DNA from 2 places in the Marinicrinis lubricantis genome. Region 1 is predicted to be linked to the other one. Evidence: riboswitches for the same ligand, from Rfam matches in the RefSeq annotation. Region 1 holds a riboswitch; the other holds the start of a gene.

Evidence for each region. A riboswitch is a leader RNA that binds a small molecule or an ion and turns the genes downstream of it on or off. The one in region 1 is predicted to bind cyclic di-GMP.
Region 2: linked by a shared signal. The riboswitch ahead of ACFPXP_RS14275 (putative bifunctional diguanylate cyclase/phosphodiesterase) and the one ahead of ACFPXP_RS02405 (S-layer homology domain-containing protein) in region 1 are both predicted to bind cyclic di-GMP.

Annotation. Positions count from the first base shown of each region.
Region 1 covers NZ_JBHSQV010000013.1:3,539-11,636, forward strand. The annotation lists gene ACFPXP_RS02400 (DUF6531 domain-containing protein) at 1-554, opposite strand, end outside; gene ACFPXP_RS02405 (S-layer homology domain-containing protein) at 547-2,577, opposite strand; cyclic di-GMP riboswitch class I at 2,623-2,716, opposite strand; gene ACFPXP_RS02410 (glutathione peroxidase) at 2,943-3,422, opposite strand; gene msrA (peptide-methionine (S)-S-oxide reductase MsrA) at 3,449-4,000, opposite strand; gene ACFPXP_RS02420 (hypothetical protein) at 4,120-4,290, opposite strand; gene ACFPXP_RS02425 (LOG family protein) at 4,469-5,050, shown strand; gene ACFPXP_RS02430 (glycoside hydrolase family 3 C-terminal domain-containing protein) at 5,158-8,001, shown strand.
Region 2 covers NZ_JBHSQV010000166.1:10,079-18,176, reverse strand. The annotation lists gene ACFPXP_RS14295 (ABC transporter ATP-binding protein) at 1-437, opposite strand, end outside; gene ACFPXP_RS14290 (hypothetical protein) at 634-972, shown strand; gene ACFPXP_RS14285 (ComEC/Rec2 family competence protein) at 979-1,971, opposite strand; gene ACFPXP_RS14280 (HesB/YadR/YfhF family protein) at 2,265-2,561, shown strand; gene ACFPXP_RS14275 (putative bifunctional diguanylate cyclase/phosphodiesterase) at 2,588-4,063, opposite strand; cyclic di-GMP riboswitch class I at 4,263-4,347, opposite strand; gene ACFPXP_RS14270 (cold-inducible protein YdjO-related protein) at 4,669-4,893, shown strand; gene ACFPXP_RS14265 (hypothetical protein) at 5,083-5,298, shown strand; gene ACFPXP_RS14260 (GNAT family N-acetyltransferase) at 5,300-5,794, opposite strand; gene ACFPXP_RS14255 (anhydro-N-acetylmuramic acid kinase) at 5,922-7,115, opposite strand; gene ACFPXP_RS14250 (exo-beta-N-acetylmuramidase NamZ family protein) at 7,201-8,098, opposite strand, start outside.

The DNA of each region.
Region 1 (8,098 bases):
CTTCTTGTGTATTTCACATACAAAAACACCTGCGTATTCTTCTCCGCAATGCCTCGGATGACATGGGTATCGCTTTCCGGATTCGGGAGCATTTCGATATACGCCGGAGCAGGCGGATTCGGATTAAATACCTCCACATCGACATCGCCGCCATGGGCCGCGAACTGAACCGGGGTTACCTTAATGTTGTATTGCCCGTCCAACGCAGGCTGCCCTTGAATTGTACCATCCCATGTGTACGTCTGTTCGCTGCCTGTCGCATAAGGAGCGCTGTCTAACGTTTCCAGCATTGTACCGTTCTGGTGCAATGTAATGGCGGTATCATGCGCTTCATATTCACCGTAGTCCAGATACTGAAAGCTTACATCGGCAAGCCCGCCGTAAATCGAACTGAATCGATGCGGTTCTATCGAGATGGCGGTATCCGCATAGGCTTCCTCTATATCCAGCCCTGGTATCATGGGCAGCCCAGTAATGAATATGATCGCTGCAAGGCTTAGTATCCATGCTCGGCGTATTCGTTTTTTCCAGCTTCGCCTCGGCTTCTTACTCATTCACAAGTTCTCCTCTCTCCATCAATACCTTATACATCACGACCGCCGCTTCCGCGCGTGTGGAAATATCCTTTGGCGCGATAAGGCCGTTGCTTCCCATAATCAATTGATGCTTCACTGCCAGTGCGGCAGCCTGCTTCGCCCATCCGCTGATTTGCTTTGCATCATTGAATTGGAGCAGCTGATTCATTTCCTGATCGGTCATCTGTGCTTCATTCTCATAACCTAGCGCCTGAATGAGCATGACCATCATTTCCTCACGAGTGATTGCCCGGTTCGGCAGGAATTTACCGTCCACTCCGTTCACCCATCCGGCTTCAACCGCAGCGGCGACCCATGGATTGGACCAATGCGAGCTCATATCGGCAAAGTGTGCATTCGCCTTTGCTTCCATATTGACCGTCATCCCCGTTGCATCCGCCAGCATTTTCGTAAATTCAGCCCTTGTCAGCGTTTGATTCGGCCCGAACTTGTCTTCGCCCACACCGCTCACTTTCCATCTGGCAGCCAGTGTTTCAATATAGCTCTGTCCCCAGTGCCCCTTCACATCTTGAAACGAAGGTTCATACATAAATAAACCGTAGGTTCCGGATTGCATCACATCTGCCTGCACCGTCCGGCTGTCTTCATCTGCACTACCTCCGATATATTCCAATGAAGCATCGGGCTGCTCGTCAGCGCGATAAATGCCCAGCTTGTTCACATACGCAGCAGTCAAGTCCGTATTGGCGTATGACATATGAAGCTGAAGCGGCAGCTTTGCCTCCCCGCCTATCTCCATCGTCCACAAACTTGTTACCGGCGTCATCGCATCTTCTGCTTCCGCATTAGATTTCGGTTTCAAGGTCACTTTCGTCCGCTCCGCAAAAGCCTGTGCCGGAACAACCACTTTCACGGTGCCGTCCGTGGATTCGAGTACTCCGCCCTGTGCATCAAACCACCCAGAACTCTCCTCAGATGGCGTAAAGGTCGCATCCGGAATTTCCATCCGGCGAATCGAGGTATATACCAATAGGTTAGCGGCACTTCTTGTAACCAGTTGATCTCCTGTAAACCCAATCACATCCGGGCGCTCTGTACCAAAAGTCATCTGATACGACTCATGCTCTTCCAAATTCGCCCCGAACAACTGCGGTGAACCGCCTACGTCTTCAAGCCAGGCTGCGTTCTTGTCTCCGATATATAAATTCAAATATTCTCGCTCTTTCTTGACTGGCTGAGTCAAATCGATAGGAACCGCACTCGGGTCGTCCGATTCGATGGACACATACTTGTATAGATCCGTCGCGTTGTCTCTTTGTTTCCATACGGCTCTTTCCCCATTAAATTGAAATAGGCGGATGTATTCGCTTCCTGAGATTTGAACCGCCGTTTCGGTTTGACCCGAAGCGATATCATAGATTTTAAGCTCCTGCTTGGAAGGCGCGTTGAACATCACTTTTCCATCTTTGACGATCGGACTGTAGCCTTCACCAATGACACTAGCTTCGTTCGTTTGCAGGTTGTATAGCGTAATTTGCAATCTGGCATCGAACCATACGGCATAATTTCCGTCTGCAGTAACGACACGATTCTCGGCTGCTCCGCTGCTCAGCTTCTTCTCGATACCCGCGGTCAAATTATAGCTGTATACATCCCAGTTAAAGTTCGTTTGACCCGCATATTCACGTTTGTCCATCCAGATGATGACTATGTCGCCATTGCTCAATTCCGTCATAACCGGCATTTTGGCCGGCTGTCCGTGATCCGTAATTTGCAGTTCCTGTCCCGTCTGCAAGTTCCGGTAGAAGATTTGTGTATTCCAGCTCGGGTCAAACCCGTGCCATACGGCGTGATGCTTATATGTATAGAGGCTTTTACCATCAAGCTCGACCTTCGACGTATCTCTTGAGAAGACATACTTCACCGCACCTTCCATATGGATAGGCGGCATCACGCTCCAAGCCATGATGATGGTCATGATCAAACTAAGCAGCATCCCTGTCTTTCTATGATTCTTTCTTCTTCCAAATCTCATGTTCATACTTGTTCCCCCTTATTTTTAGACAAAAAAAGACCAAGACGAAGTTTGAGCGGCCCGGCTGCCATCCCTTAACATCGGTTAAGGCTTAGACCCGTGGCTTTGCGTCTCCGACTTTCGTACGGATTTGCCGTGGTTCATTTCGCTTGGTATTCTTTCGTGATGTCTATTGGACTAGGATGATATTACCAATAAATCTCCCAAAATGATACACTATCCCCTAATTTGTGACAACCCTGTGTAACTTTATGGTGAATACACGAGATTTTCAGGTTATGGAGATGCCAACATGGGACATTCGGACTAAAACAAAAAGACCAGCCCTCACCAAGGCTGATCTTCATAGATTCATAGATTTTGCTTGTGATTTACCTGCCCAGCAGCGCCTCAATATCCTTCCGAATCTTATTCGGAGTCGTGGTTGGGGCGTATCGTTTCACAGGTTTGCCGCTGCGGTCGACGAGAAATTTCGTGAAGTTCCATTTAATACTCTCGCCCAGCAAGCCCGACTCTTCCTTCTTCAAATACTGATATAACGGATGCGTGCCAGGGCCGTTCACTTCGATTTTGCTGAACATCGGAAAACGGGTGCCGAACTGCAGCTGACAGGTCTGTTCGATTTCCGCATCAGATCCAGGCTCCTGCTCCTTGAATTGATTGCACGGAAACCCCAGCACGGCAAACCCCTGCTCTTGATAATCCTCATGCAGCGACTGCAGCTCCTTCAGCTGCGGCGCAAATCCGCACTTCGTCGCGGTATTGACGATGAGGAGCACCTTCCCTTCATAATCCCGCAGTGATATATTCTCCCCGCTAATCGTCGTCACTTCAAATTCATAAACGCTCATGGATTCCGCACCTCTTCCACCTGATTTCACTTTTCCCAATGCTTTCGAATAAATTCATCTCTTCCTGACTGTTCACGGTCTTCCTTGTAATGCTTCGGATGCTTCCTATGATAATCCTGATGATATTCTTCTGCCGGATAAAAAGTACTTGCAGGCACGATTTCCGTGACAATCGGCTTATTAAACTGCCCGCCGGCTTCAAGCGCTTGCTTCGAGCGTTCCGCTAACATACGCTGCTCCTCATGGTGGTAAAAAATCACGGTTCGGTACGACGATCCCCGGTCGTGGAATTGTCCTCCCGCATCGGTTGGATCGATTTGGACCCAATACAGCTCCAACAGCTTCTCATACGGAAATACGTCCGGATCGAAGGTGATCTGAACCACCTCGGCATGACCCGTATCCCCTTGCTTCACCTGCTCGTACGTGGGATTGTCCGTAAGGCCTCCCATATATCCGGAGACGATCCCGTGAATGCCTGGAAACTCCTCAAAAGGCGTAACCATGCACCAAAAACATCCCCCGGCAAATGTAGCTAATTCATAAGAATGGTTTTCTGACTGATCCTTGTTGTCCATCATATGTGCACCTCAATACGAAACATAGAGTAAAGTTTCTATTATGTATACAAAAAAAGCACCATCCTCAGCACGAAAGAATTGCCGGGATAATGCTTTTTATTGTACAACCGTTTTGGTCAAAATTCCAACTCATCCAGTTCGGATTCACGCTGGCGTGCTTTCTCCGCAATATCGCGATCCGCCTCGTTGATCCCTTGAATCGACTCAGCCGCCTCTGCCTGCTGCTTCAGCTGCTCCTCAATCTGACCGATGCCGTGCGCCTCTTGGTGCTGACTATTCTGTGTCATCTAGATCCCCTCCACATTATGATCATCCACTAAATCATTGGCATCCTTAGAATGCGCTGGGAATTCAGTATCTATACACAAACATGCCAATAATACTATATATGGTGCAAAAAATTCACTTCCGCCACTAAATATTGTATACTCATCATGAACAACCCACACGTAAAGGAGAATTCATTTGAAACGAATCTGTGTATTTGCCGGTTCCAATTCCGGCGTTTCCCCTGCGTATGTGCAAGCCGCAGAAAATCTAGGCAAAGTAATGGCCAAAAGCGGTATAGAGCTGATATATGGAGGCTCCAAAATCGGATTAATGGGAAAGATCGCAGACACCCTGCTCCGTCATGGAGGAAACGTGATCGGTGTAATGCCGAAAGGACTATTTCGAGGTGAAATGGTGCATGCGGAATTGACAATATTGATCGAAGTGGATGATATGCATCAGCGCAAGGCGAAGATGATGGAACTCGCCGATGCGTTTATCGCGCTGCCCGGCGGGCTTGGGACCTTCGAGGAAATCTTCGAGGTACTCAGTTGGTCCCAACTTGGCATCCATACGAAGCCCGTCGGCTTGTATAATATCGAAGGTTTCTACACTCCATTATCTAACCTGATCCAGCATGCTATCGACAGCGGGTTCGCGCGGCCGTCCAATCAGTCCCTGTATGTGATGAGTGACGACGCGGATGAGCTGGTGAAGAAGCTGCAGCACTTCGAAAGGCCGCCAGCCGAAAACAAGTGGTCTGACCTCAAAGATTAATCTATAATCTTCAGGTGGTTTTTTAACCAATCTTATAGGTATTGAAAGCGCTCTATTTATGGTAAAATCTAGCCATCTTCTCATTAAACCTAAGGATGGTGAACACGATGACAGCACAGCATACCTATCCATTTCAAGATCCGAACCTGCCAGTAGAGGAGCGCGTCAAAGACCTCGTATCCAGGCTCACGTTAGAGGAGAAAATCTCCCAAATCCCTACCCGTCAAGCAGCGATTGAAAGATTCGGCATCGGTCCATACAGTGTCGGCGGAGAAGCAGCTCACGGTGTGGCTTGGAGAGGGGAGGCAACCGTCTTCCCGCAGCCCATCGGTCTGGCCTGTACATGGAATCCAGAGCTTATGAAAGAAATTGGCTCGGTCGTCGGTGATGAAGCCCGCGTCTTCTACAATCAGCAGCCGGATAAATACGGCCTGACATTATGGGCACCGACCGTAGATATGGAGAGAGATCCAAGATGGGGACGCACCGAGGAAGCCTACGGCGAAGACCCGCATCTGACCGGAACGATGACGGTCCAACTGGCGAAGGGCATGCACGGCGAACATCCGAAATATTTGAAGATGGTGCCGACGCTGAAGCATTTTTACGCCAACAATAACGAAAAGGACCGACTAACGTACTCTGCGAGTATAGATCCGCGTAATAAGCATGAATATTATTTAAAGCCTTTCGAAGCAGCCATTGTCGATGGACAAGTCCAGTCGATTATGACTGCATATAACTCGATCAACGGCACACCAGCGATTGAAAGCCCCGACGTGAACAAATACGTGAAAGGGGAGTGGGGCTTAGGCGGCTTCATCGTCTGTGACGGAGGAGACCTTTCCCAGACCGTTGACTACCACCATTACCATGAGACTCATGCAGAATCTGCCGCGGGTGCGTTGAAGCGCGGAGTCGACTGCTTAACCGACGATAAAGACCTTGTCATTCAGGCGGTTACGGAAGCGATCGAGCGCGGAATGCTGAGCGAAGCCGATCTTGATCGCGCGATCACGAACATCTTCCGCATTCGCATGCGACTCGGCCTGTTCGATCCACCGGAGATCAATCCGTACTCGAAGATCCCAGACTCGAAGCTAATGCATCCGGATCATGCGGCCTTATCGCTGAAAGCGGCGAAGGAATCTGTCGTGCTGCTTAAGAACGATCAACAGACGCTTCCGTTGAAGCGCGAGAAGACGAAGAAGCTTGCCGTCATCGGACCGCTGGGCGATGTGATCTACCGGGATTGGTACAGCGGTTCGCTGCCTTATCAGGTCACCCCGCTGCAAGGACTGCGGAAAAAGCTGGGCCAAGAGAATGTGAGCTTCGCTTCGAGCCTTGATCGCATTCGATTGAAATCCGCGAAAACGGGCCAATATGTAAGCGCTGACCCTGCGAATGGCGAAGCGTTGTCTGCTCGTGCCATCGATGCAAGCAGCGCGGATACGTTCGAGCTGACCGACTGGGGCTGGGGCAACCATACGCTGAAAAGCCTGCGCAGCGGCAAATTCGTTACGACCGGGGACGATTTTATCTCCGCTTCGGCAGAAGAAGTGTTTGGTTGGTTCGTGAAGGAACAGTACAATTTCACCCAGCAACCGGATGGTACTTGTACGATGCAGACTTGGAACGGCAAAGCTGTGATCTCCGAACCAGACGACAGTGGTGTGCTGAAAGCTGGAGAATCAGAGAAGCCTGAAGACGGAATCCGCTTCATGAAGGAAACCGTAGTAGACGGGTTAGAGGAGGCCATTACAGCGGCCAAATCCTCCGATGCCGCCGTCGTCTTCGTCGGCAACAATCCGGTCATTAACGGAAAAGAAGAAATCGACCGTGAGGATATCGTCCTCCCGCCTGCGCAAGAGAAGCTCATCCAAGAAGTATATAAGGTGAATCCGAATACGATCGTCGTCATCGTGGGCAGTTATCCGTTCGCGGTCAACTGGGCGCAGGAGCACATTCCAGCGATCCTGTATACCTCCCATTCAGGGCAAGAGATCGGTCACGCGATTGCCGATGTGCTGTACGGAGACTACGCACCGGCGGGACGCCTAAATATGACGTGGTACCGCTCCGTAGATCAACTGCCAGATATTATGGATTACGACATCATCAAAGGCAAAAGAACTTACATGTATTTTGACGGAGAGCCGCTATATCCGTTCGGCCATGGACTAACTTACGCTTCATTCGACTACAGTGATCTTCAGCTCAGCTCAAGCCGCATCGGAGCAGATGGAAGCTTGCAGGTCAGCTTCAACGTTACGAACAACGGTGAATATGCCAGTGATGAAGTCGTTCAGCTGTATGCTCGTTCCATCCAATCTCGAGTCGTCAGACCGCTGAAGGAGCTAAAAGCATTCCGGCGCATTCATCTGCTGCCTGGACAAAGCCATACCGTCACTTTCACGCTTCGGGCCGAAGATCTCGCTATCTGGGATGTCACCCGAGACAAGTACTGCGTGGAGGCCGGCGACTATGAAATTATGGTCGGCAAATCGTCCGCCGATATTCAGCTGCACGCCAACGTAGCCATCGACGGCGAACAAATCCCTCCGCGCACACTTTCTGAGCCGGTACGTGCGGAGAATTACGATGACTATGCGCACGTTCGAATCGACGAATGCTTGGAAGGCGGCACTTCCGTACGCCATGAAGGAGAAGAACCAGGCTGGACGCTGTATAAGGATGCGCAATTTACCAGTAAAGTACGCAGGTTCGAGGTACGCGCGTCCAATGGTTCGGCTCTGTCCGCGACGATTGAAATCCGACTAGGCAGTACGGAAGGACAAGTGATCGGTACATGCCAAGTCTCTCCAAGCGGCGACTGGCAAGCATGGACGACGGAGTCCTGTGAAATCAAAGGACTGGAAGAAGGTCTCCACGATATTTGCCTCGTATTCCATGGGGATGTTCAAATCAGCTGGTTCTGCATTAAAGCTTAAATTCATTTTAAGCTTAAACCCATATCGGACCATATCGGTCGGTAAATCGCCTTATTATCGTTCATCATTTAGGCCGCTCCCTCGCCAGAGGAGAGCG
Region 2 (8,098 bases), on a different contig from region 1:
GGCGAGTGCAGGAAGCCGATAATGAGCATCATCTTCTGCTTCATGCCTTTGGAAAAGCTCGTTGGATAATGATGCTTTACATGTTTCAGCTTGAAACGCTCTAGCAGCATGTCCCCGCGAGTCTTTAACTGCTCTTTCGACATACCATAAACAGCCGCAGCTAACGCCATATGCTCAAAAAGTGTCATTTGATTATAATAAACCGGCTGCTCCGGAATATAGCCCCACGACATCTCTCCGCTTTTAAACCGAACATCCCCCTTCATATGCCGAAGTAAGCCCAATATTGCTTTAATCGTCGTACTCTTCCCTGCCCCATTCGGACCGATTAATCCAACGAGTTCCCCCGGATAAAGAGAGAATTCAATTTCAAAAATAGAAGCCTTCTGTTCGGAATAACCTGCTTCTTCAATGCGCACATCCATGATACTATCCATTGTAATACCCTCCTGAAGCCTATCCTGTCCTTCAATTCTAACAAAATAAACCAAGGGATACGAATATCCCTTGGTTCTCCTAAGCAGCAGACAAGATATTGTCATGCTCCAGCCTTCACTCACATATCATGGTACTAACCTACTGCGTGAACAAGCCCCATTCTCAAAATCAGAACCTTTTCCGTAAGGAGGATTCATGATGCTTGACTCTGGCAATCGCCATCCAGCACATTCCGTTACGAATCAAGAGAAAATTGTTGCCGTTCTCGCCTACCTTCTATTTTTTCTGCCGCTCATGATGCAGAGAACATCCGCATACGCCCTATTTCATGCGAATCAAGGACTCATTTTTCTCTTGATGGTCTTATCCGTCAATGTCATCGGCACCTTTATTCCCGTACTGGGATGGCTGTTTGTGCTGCCATTTGGCAACCTGCTTCTGCTTGTTTATTTATGCTTTGGCTGGTACCATGCTGTAAAAGGCGAGACACGTCCGTTACCCGGGATTGGACATTATCAGCTGCTGAAATATTGAAATCAATCATGTCACCCGCTGAGTGACTAATTGTATACTGTTTCCATCACAAAGAATTAATATATTCCCATCAATTCCGGTTACGGCAATCCGGCTCCCGCTTTTTCGGTAATTCTCATAAACGGTCTTGCTGTAGACTTCATGAGAGCTGAATATGGTCAGCTTCGGCCTAACGGCTTGAATGAACGGAATGGACGATGACGTATGGTTTCCGTGATGAGGAGCATGCAGCATATCCGCCTTTAAACTGCTGCCGAAGGCCTCAGTAAGCTCAAATTCAGCCCTCTTGTATACATCACACGTGAATAAGAACGTCCTCTCTCCATAATGAAGCTTCAACACCAAGCAGAGGTTATTAATCGCTGAAGTACTCATGGAAGTAGGAATATTCTTCGTCCCCGTTCCCTTGGGCGGCCCCAGCACATCCAGCTGCACATCCGTATTCATGGCAATGACGTCTCCCCGTTCCAAAAAGGAAACCGGAATCGCCTTCTCCTTGATCTTCTCTACAAACTGCTCGAACAAAATCGTATCGTTCGCAACCTTCGGCATATAAACACGGCCCACATGCTTTGCGTCCAAAAGGGAAATAAACCCTCCGATATGATCGTGATGCGGATGGGTCGCTACGACGGCATCGAGATGATCCACTCCCAAGTCGCTTAAGGATTGAACCAATGCTTTACCAGCCTTCTCATATCCAGCATCAATCAGCAGGTTTGAGCCGTCCGGCGCCTCAATGTAAATCGAATCCCCGCCCTTTTCTTGATCACTAAAATGAAAATATCGAATCGAAAGCTTGCCTTCATCCCGGCTTCGGTCCAAAAATGCTTTTTCATCCACGATGCTCTGAAGCGTAAAATCTGCATCGTTCGCTTGCACGGGAGCAGCACCGAAAAATGGCTCCCTCTGTCCGCATCCTGCCAAGAAGAATACCGTGATGCAAATCCCGGTGATGATTCTTGTTAGCTGTACCTTCTTCATATGTCTTACCTTCATACGGCATCCTCCCTTCATGCTGTAGCAAACCGAATATATATGGTATTGTTTGTCATGCATTCGTTTCACATGCAGCATTTTTGTCTTCTACAGCTGCGATGTGCCCAAAAGCATACCTGTGAACTGTGCTGTAAAAATGTTGATATTATATTAAATTCAATAGTAAGCGCTTTCTTTCCTGCTTTTTTGAACAAATTTTCAGAATTTTCTATTAATTAAGCCCAATTTCTTGCTTTCTCTTTATTGTTTTGCCATAATAAAGCTACTTCTTGTAGGGAAAGGTCGATGCAGAAATGAAAATTGATGTAGATTCCCAAGCCGCTCAGCACTTTATTCAAGAGATGGATCTGAAGCCGGGAAGCTATGTCCGTTTCTTCACCAAATACGGCGGACACAGCACCATTCAGACAAGCTACTCCCTCGGCATTTCATTTGATGAGCCTTCAAGAGCCGCTGCCAAGACGGAGGTTGCAGGAATTACGTTTTACGTGGAGCAAACCGATCTTTGGTACTTTGACGGTCATGATTTGAAGGTGCGTTTCAACGAAAAGTCGCAGGAAATCGAATACGAATATCCTGCAAGCGAATGAAAAAAACGCCTACGAGGATGCTTTCCTCACGGCGCTTTTTTTCTGATCATTTCGAATTGTACTCTCTTGGCAAGCTCCATTGGGGGCAAAGGCTTGCTGTATACGTACCCCTGGATATACTCACATCCGTTTTGCATTAAAAATTGTACCTCGTCCTGCTTTTCAACGCCTTCGGCGATCACCATCATATCCAAATGCTTCGTTAAGTCAATAATCGTTTTCAAAATACCCGCTTTTTGTTCATCATTCAATATATTTTGCACAAAGCTTCTATCGATCTTCAGTTTATCTACCGGAAGCTTGTGCAGTGCATTCAGTGAGCTGTAACCCGTACCAAAATCGTCCATACTGATACTAAAACCGGATTCCTTCAAGCTACGGATAGCTTCTGCCGCATGATCCATATCAATTGCGACGCTTTCAGTAATTTCAAACTCGAGAGCGCAAGGATTTAACTGCTCCTGGTGAATGATTTCGAGTACCCTCTTCGGAAAATTCGTATGAAGCAGCTGCTTCAATGACAAATTAATGGCGATTTTAGGCACTTCCAGTCCATGCTCCTGCCATTCTTTAATTTGCTCGCAAACTTTCCTTATCGTCCACTCGCCAAGCGGCACGATCAACCCGCTTTCTTCTGCAAGGGGGATAAATTCCCCGGGAGATATCCATCCCTTATCCGGATGCTTCCAACGAAGCAAAGCTTCTAGTCCAATCATACTAGAGGTTGCAGAATGATATTGCGGCTGATAATGCACCTCGAAATGTTCATTCTGAAGCGCGGACTGCATTTCATTCTCGAGCAGCAGCTGTTCTCTGTACGATTTAATCTCGGGCGAGAAGAACTGCAGCTCCTTGCCGTCCCTTTTTGCGATCTGAAGCGCATAATTTGCCTGTTGATGCAGCTCTTCTAAGCTGCAATGACTCTTCGACAAGGATGCGCCGATTCGAATATGAGCATAAATTTCATAATGCCCGATCAACAACGGCTTCTGAAATTGGTCAATCAACATATTACATAATTGCTGAAGATCCTGCAGCCCGATTTCCTTTTCGATTAGTATGGCAAATTCATCGGCATAAATTTTAAAGAGCTTCATCCCCATACTGATTTGGCCCTTCATCCTTTGCGCAGTCTCACGGAGCAGCTGATCTGCTGTTTCCTCTCCAAAAGCATCATTCATTTGCTTGAATCGATCAATATTTATAAGGAGCAGTGTGACCTTTCGACCATCAACGAATTTACTTTTCCAGTTGGCTTTAAACAACTGCCGATTCGGCAGGCCCGTATTCTCATCCATATACCTTCTTAGCATCGATTTACGTATAAGTATGTACATCAATATGGCTGTCGCCGTAATAAAAACCCAACCTTTGATGGATTGCAGCCGATGTACACTGTCATGCGTGATGCCGAACCACTCCAGCGCATAGTCGGAAAACGCAATATACATGACACCAAATAAGCCGTAAATCACTGCTGCTTTCATAGCAAATTCCTTCATGTACACATTCGACCATCCTTGAACTGCAAAATTCTCAAACTTGGCGCATGCATCCAGTTATGAAACAAGTCCTAAAATCCACCTCCGACTTCATGAATGATATAGATCCAATTTTCCTGATCACCCCGCACTTCCCTAGGCAATACAAAGCACCGATAAAAAAAACCGCCCTTCTAGTAGGCGGCAATAACCCCAACCTCTAGGCGACCCGGCTGCCATTGCTTTTTGCTTTAGGCCCGTGGCTTTGCGTCCCTGTCTTTCGACTAGGTTTGCCTTTTCTGAAGTTTTCTATATGACTTCATCAGTTCTATAGTACTATATTTTTGTAGAAAAAACAGATATTTTGTAAAAAAACAAAGGATAATTTTCCATACGCCTTCGATGCCCGGCCTCATCGCAAAAAAGCAGGAAGTTATGAACTCCCTGCCTCGGATTAACTTGAATTGAAAGTTATTCAGCGTCCTTGCTTAACCAATCCAACTCCAGCTGCGACGGAGCAATCAGCTCGCTGAAATAATACCAACGCGGGTTATGAAGCATTTGTCAACACACGGCAGTCATGAAGCCTTCCATGTGAGGGATATTAAGAGCGGAGGTGAGCATGAATGGATACAGAAACCTCTCCAAAGCCGGAAGTTGCCCCTGTCCCCATCTGGAGATGCCGAAATAACGAATGCAAGGCATGGATGCGTAAAGAAATGTCAGATGACGATTCTCCAGGCTGCCCGCTGTGCGGCGGTCCAATGCTCCGCGGAATTCGTCATTTGCCGAAGTTAGATAAAAAGCCCATTCGCAAAAAGAAAAGCGAGCAGCCTGCGTGGACATCATAATTTCGTGACAATGGAAAATAAGATACTATTTTTGATTTTTGTGTTAGATATGTGATGCAGGTGAACTAGGCAGTCAGCTTTACTGACTGCCATCTTTTCGTTCCCCGCTATCTTGGATGGAGGAATCGCCTTCCTTTTGTTACAATGTTGATACAACCCAATGATTTATAATAGAGGGGGAATCGGTCCATGGCACGCAATCAAAAGCTCGTCACCGATGCCGATTTGGATGAAGCGATGGAAAGAGAAGCGAGAATTCGTGTGTTCCAAGACGACCACATGGTTGGTACTGGGGGCACGATCGTTCGTTACACGGAAGACATGGTCGTCATCCAAAATAGTGTAAGTGATGTGACTTATTACCGCAGAGATGAATGTGAATTTTTCGAGATGAGAAAAAGTTGAATTATTTCAGCATGCCCCGGTAAATGCCTGGAGATGATTCCGGAATTTCAATGGCACCCACGGTCTTACTGTAAAATTGAACGGGACCGGCCCCTCCGATAATGCCATATCCGTATCCTTCTTCTCGCATAGCATGCAGGGCCGCGATCAGCAGCGCCTTGCCTGCCCCTATACCCCTTTCTGCTGGATCGACTCCCGTCGGACCGAAGAATGCTTTGGCCGTTGCGTCATAACAGGCGAAGCCGATCAGCTTTTCCGAAGACTTGCCGTCAATCGTGATCGTCTTTGTTGCAAGCAAGCAGGACACCGGTTGTCTAGCGAACGCCGCCTCGCATTCACTCGACCAATGCGCATTAAAATGGCTCTTCACCCATTCCGTTACGATGTGCTTCTCCGGAGGAAGCCCCCTGCGAATGGTGATTCCTTTTTCTTCGAGTTTTTTGTGAGCGCTCCCATTCGGAGGTAAATCATACAATTTCACAAGCATATCAGGCATATTTACTCCACCTTTCACCATATTTTGTGTTCTAAAGATCATTATACCTCACTAGAGAATGTGCTGACACGAAATTTTCTCGATACATTCTCCATCTCTAATACGAACCTTGTCGCCTTCTCGGCATCTAGGGAAGTGCCAGCTTTCCCAAGACCGTAGCACGATGCGCGCCAGTAGCAGCGGGCAGATTGCTGCTTATGCCATGCAGAAAGTCATTTCCGAGCAGAGCAAATATGACCGCTTCTTTAGCGTCATCATCAAATCCGAGCATATTGGAGGTCATCACGTTCTGTTTAGGCAGCAGAGTACGGAGCATCTGCATCAGTGTTCGATTGTGGGCTCCTCCACCGGTTACGATCACTTCCTCAATCGAATAGCGCGGTAACACAAACCTTCTATATCCGTCCGCTATAGATCTGGCTGTAAAAGCGGTGGCTGTTGCCACAATGTCGGCATCCGTGCAGCCCGCTGATTTTACCTTCGCAATCCAATGTTCGGCATAGGCTTTTCCAAACACCTCCCGCCCTGTTGATTTAGGCGGAGCTTGTTTGAAATAAGGATGAACCAGCATTTCGGTAAGCAGTGCCTCGTTCGGGGTTCCTCTGGAGGCCCAAGCACCGCCGGCATCCAACATAAGCTGTCCCCCGGACAAGGTTTGTACAGCTTGATCGATCAGCATATTGCCAGGACCGGTATCGAAGGCTAACAGCTCTTCTGGTCCCGCTCCAGGAGGCAGTGCTGTACAGTTCCCGATTCCACCGATATTTTGGAGAATCCGGCCCTTGTCGCCTTGGCGAAACAAAATCAGATCACCGTAAGGCGCCAGCGGTGCTCCTTGACCGTTCATGGCCATATCTGCCGGACGAAAATCACCGACGACGATTCTTCCAGTTCGCTTCGCCAATACCGACAGATCGCCAAGCTGCAGTGTTGACCGTATGAGACGAGGATCGTCAGCTGAGTTCTCAGGAATATGCCACACCGTCTGACCGTGTGAACTAATAAAGTCAATCGCCTCGAGCGGCATTCCGGCCTCTTGGACGGCCTCTATCGCAGCCTGGGCGAAGCGCTCCGCCAGTTCGAAATTCATGCTGCACACCAGCGCCACATTCGAATGCTCTAGTGTACAAAGCTCTTTCAGCCTTTCACGGAAGTTCGGATCATACGGCTTATTCACATACTGAATCAGCTTCACCTTGGAATCCAGACCACAGCCTTCAATCGTCACAACGGCCGCATCAATGCCGTCCAGTGAAGTGCCCGACATCAAACCGACAGCGGTCACAACGGTTTTACTGCTTATTGTATTTAATGTTTTCATAAGCGATCACTTATTAAATTTTGATCCTGCTCTTGAACGATTGCCCTATATTGCGTGTTTAGAAGACTTGCGATCATGCGCTTCTTCATCCCAGCCCCTCCTCGTAACGTAAATATGGCTCTCGCATTCGTTTCCACCTCTCCACATCGCTCGACCAACTGGATATGATATGTTCTAAACCATAGATCTTGGCTATGTTCTTCCGAACCTCATCGCTGCCTGTCAGCAAATCGATGAAACAGCGCCTCCCTTCTTCTGCAGGCTTCAGCCATTCGAAATGTTCAGGGTACTGACGGCTTAGCTCATGCAGGAGCACTAATCCGGTGTGAACGGGCTGATACGCCTTCGGGTCCGTCACGAACAGCTGTACACCGCCGCACTTCTGTCCCTTATACTTCGAGTAGACCGGGGACGCATACATCGGATGAAAATGAATACCGGGAAGGCCATATGACTTCATCCTCCCCGCCAATTTCCTACCGTCTATCCAAGGCGCCCCAATCCACTCGAACGGTTTCGTCGTACCTCGACCTTCGGATACATTGGTGCCTTCCAGCAGACAGGTCCCGGCATACGTCCGTACTGTATCCATTGTCGGCATATTCGGTGACGGCATAAGCCAGGGAAGGCCGGTATCTTGAAATTCCATCCGTCGATTCCATCCTTCCAGCCAGACAACTTCCAGCTCACAGCCTAACTGACGTTCCGCGTTATACATGCCAGCCAGCTCACCGATCGTCATTCCAGTACGGATCGGCATCGTCCATGCGCCGACCATGGATTCAAAGCCCGGAACAAGTAATCCGCCTTCACACCTCAGCCCGCCCAGCGGATTTGGACGGTCAAGCACGAGAAGGCTTTTTCCATATTCCGCACAAGCTTCGATGACGTAAAACAGCGTCGACAAATACGTGTAAAAGCGAACCCCTGTATCCTGCATATCAAAAATAACTGTATCCAATGGCTCCAGCATGTCTGAAGTC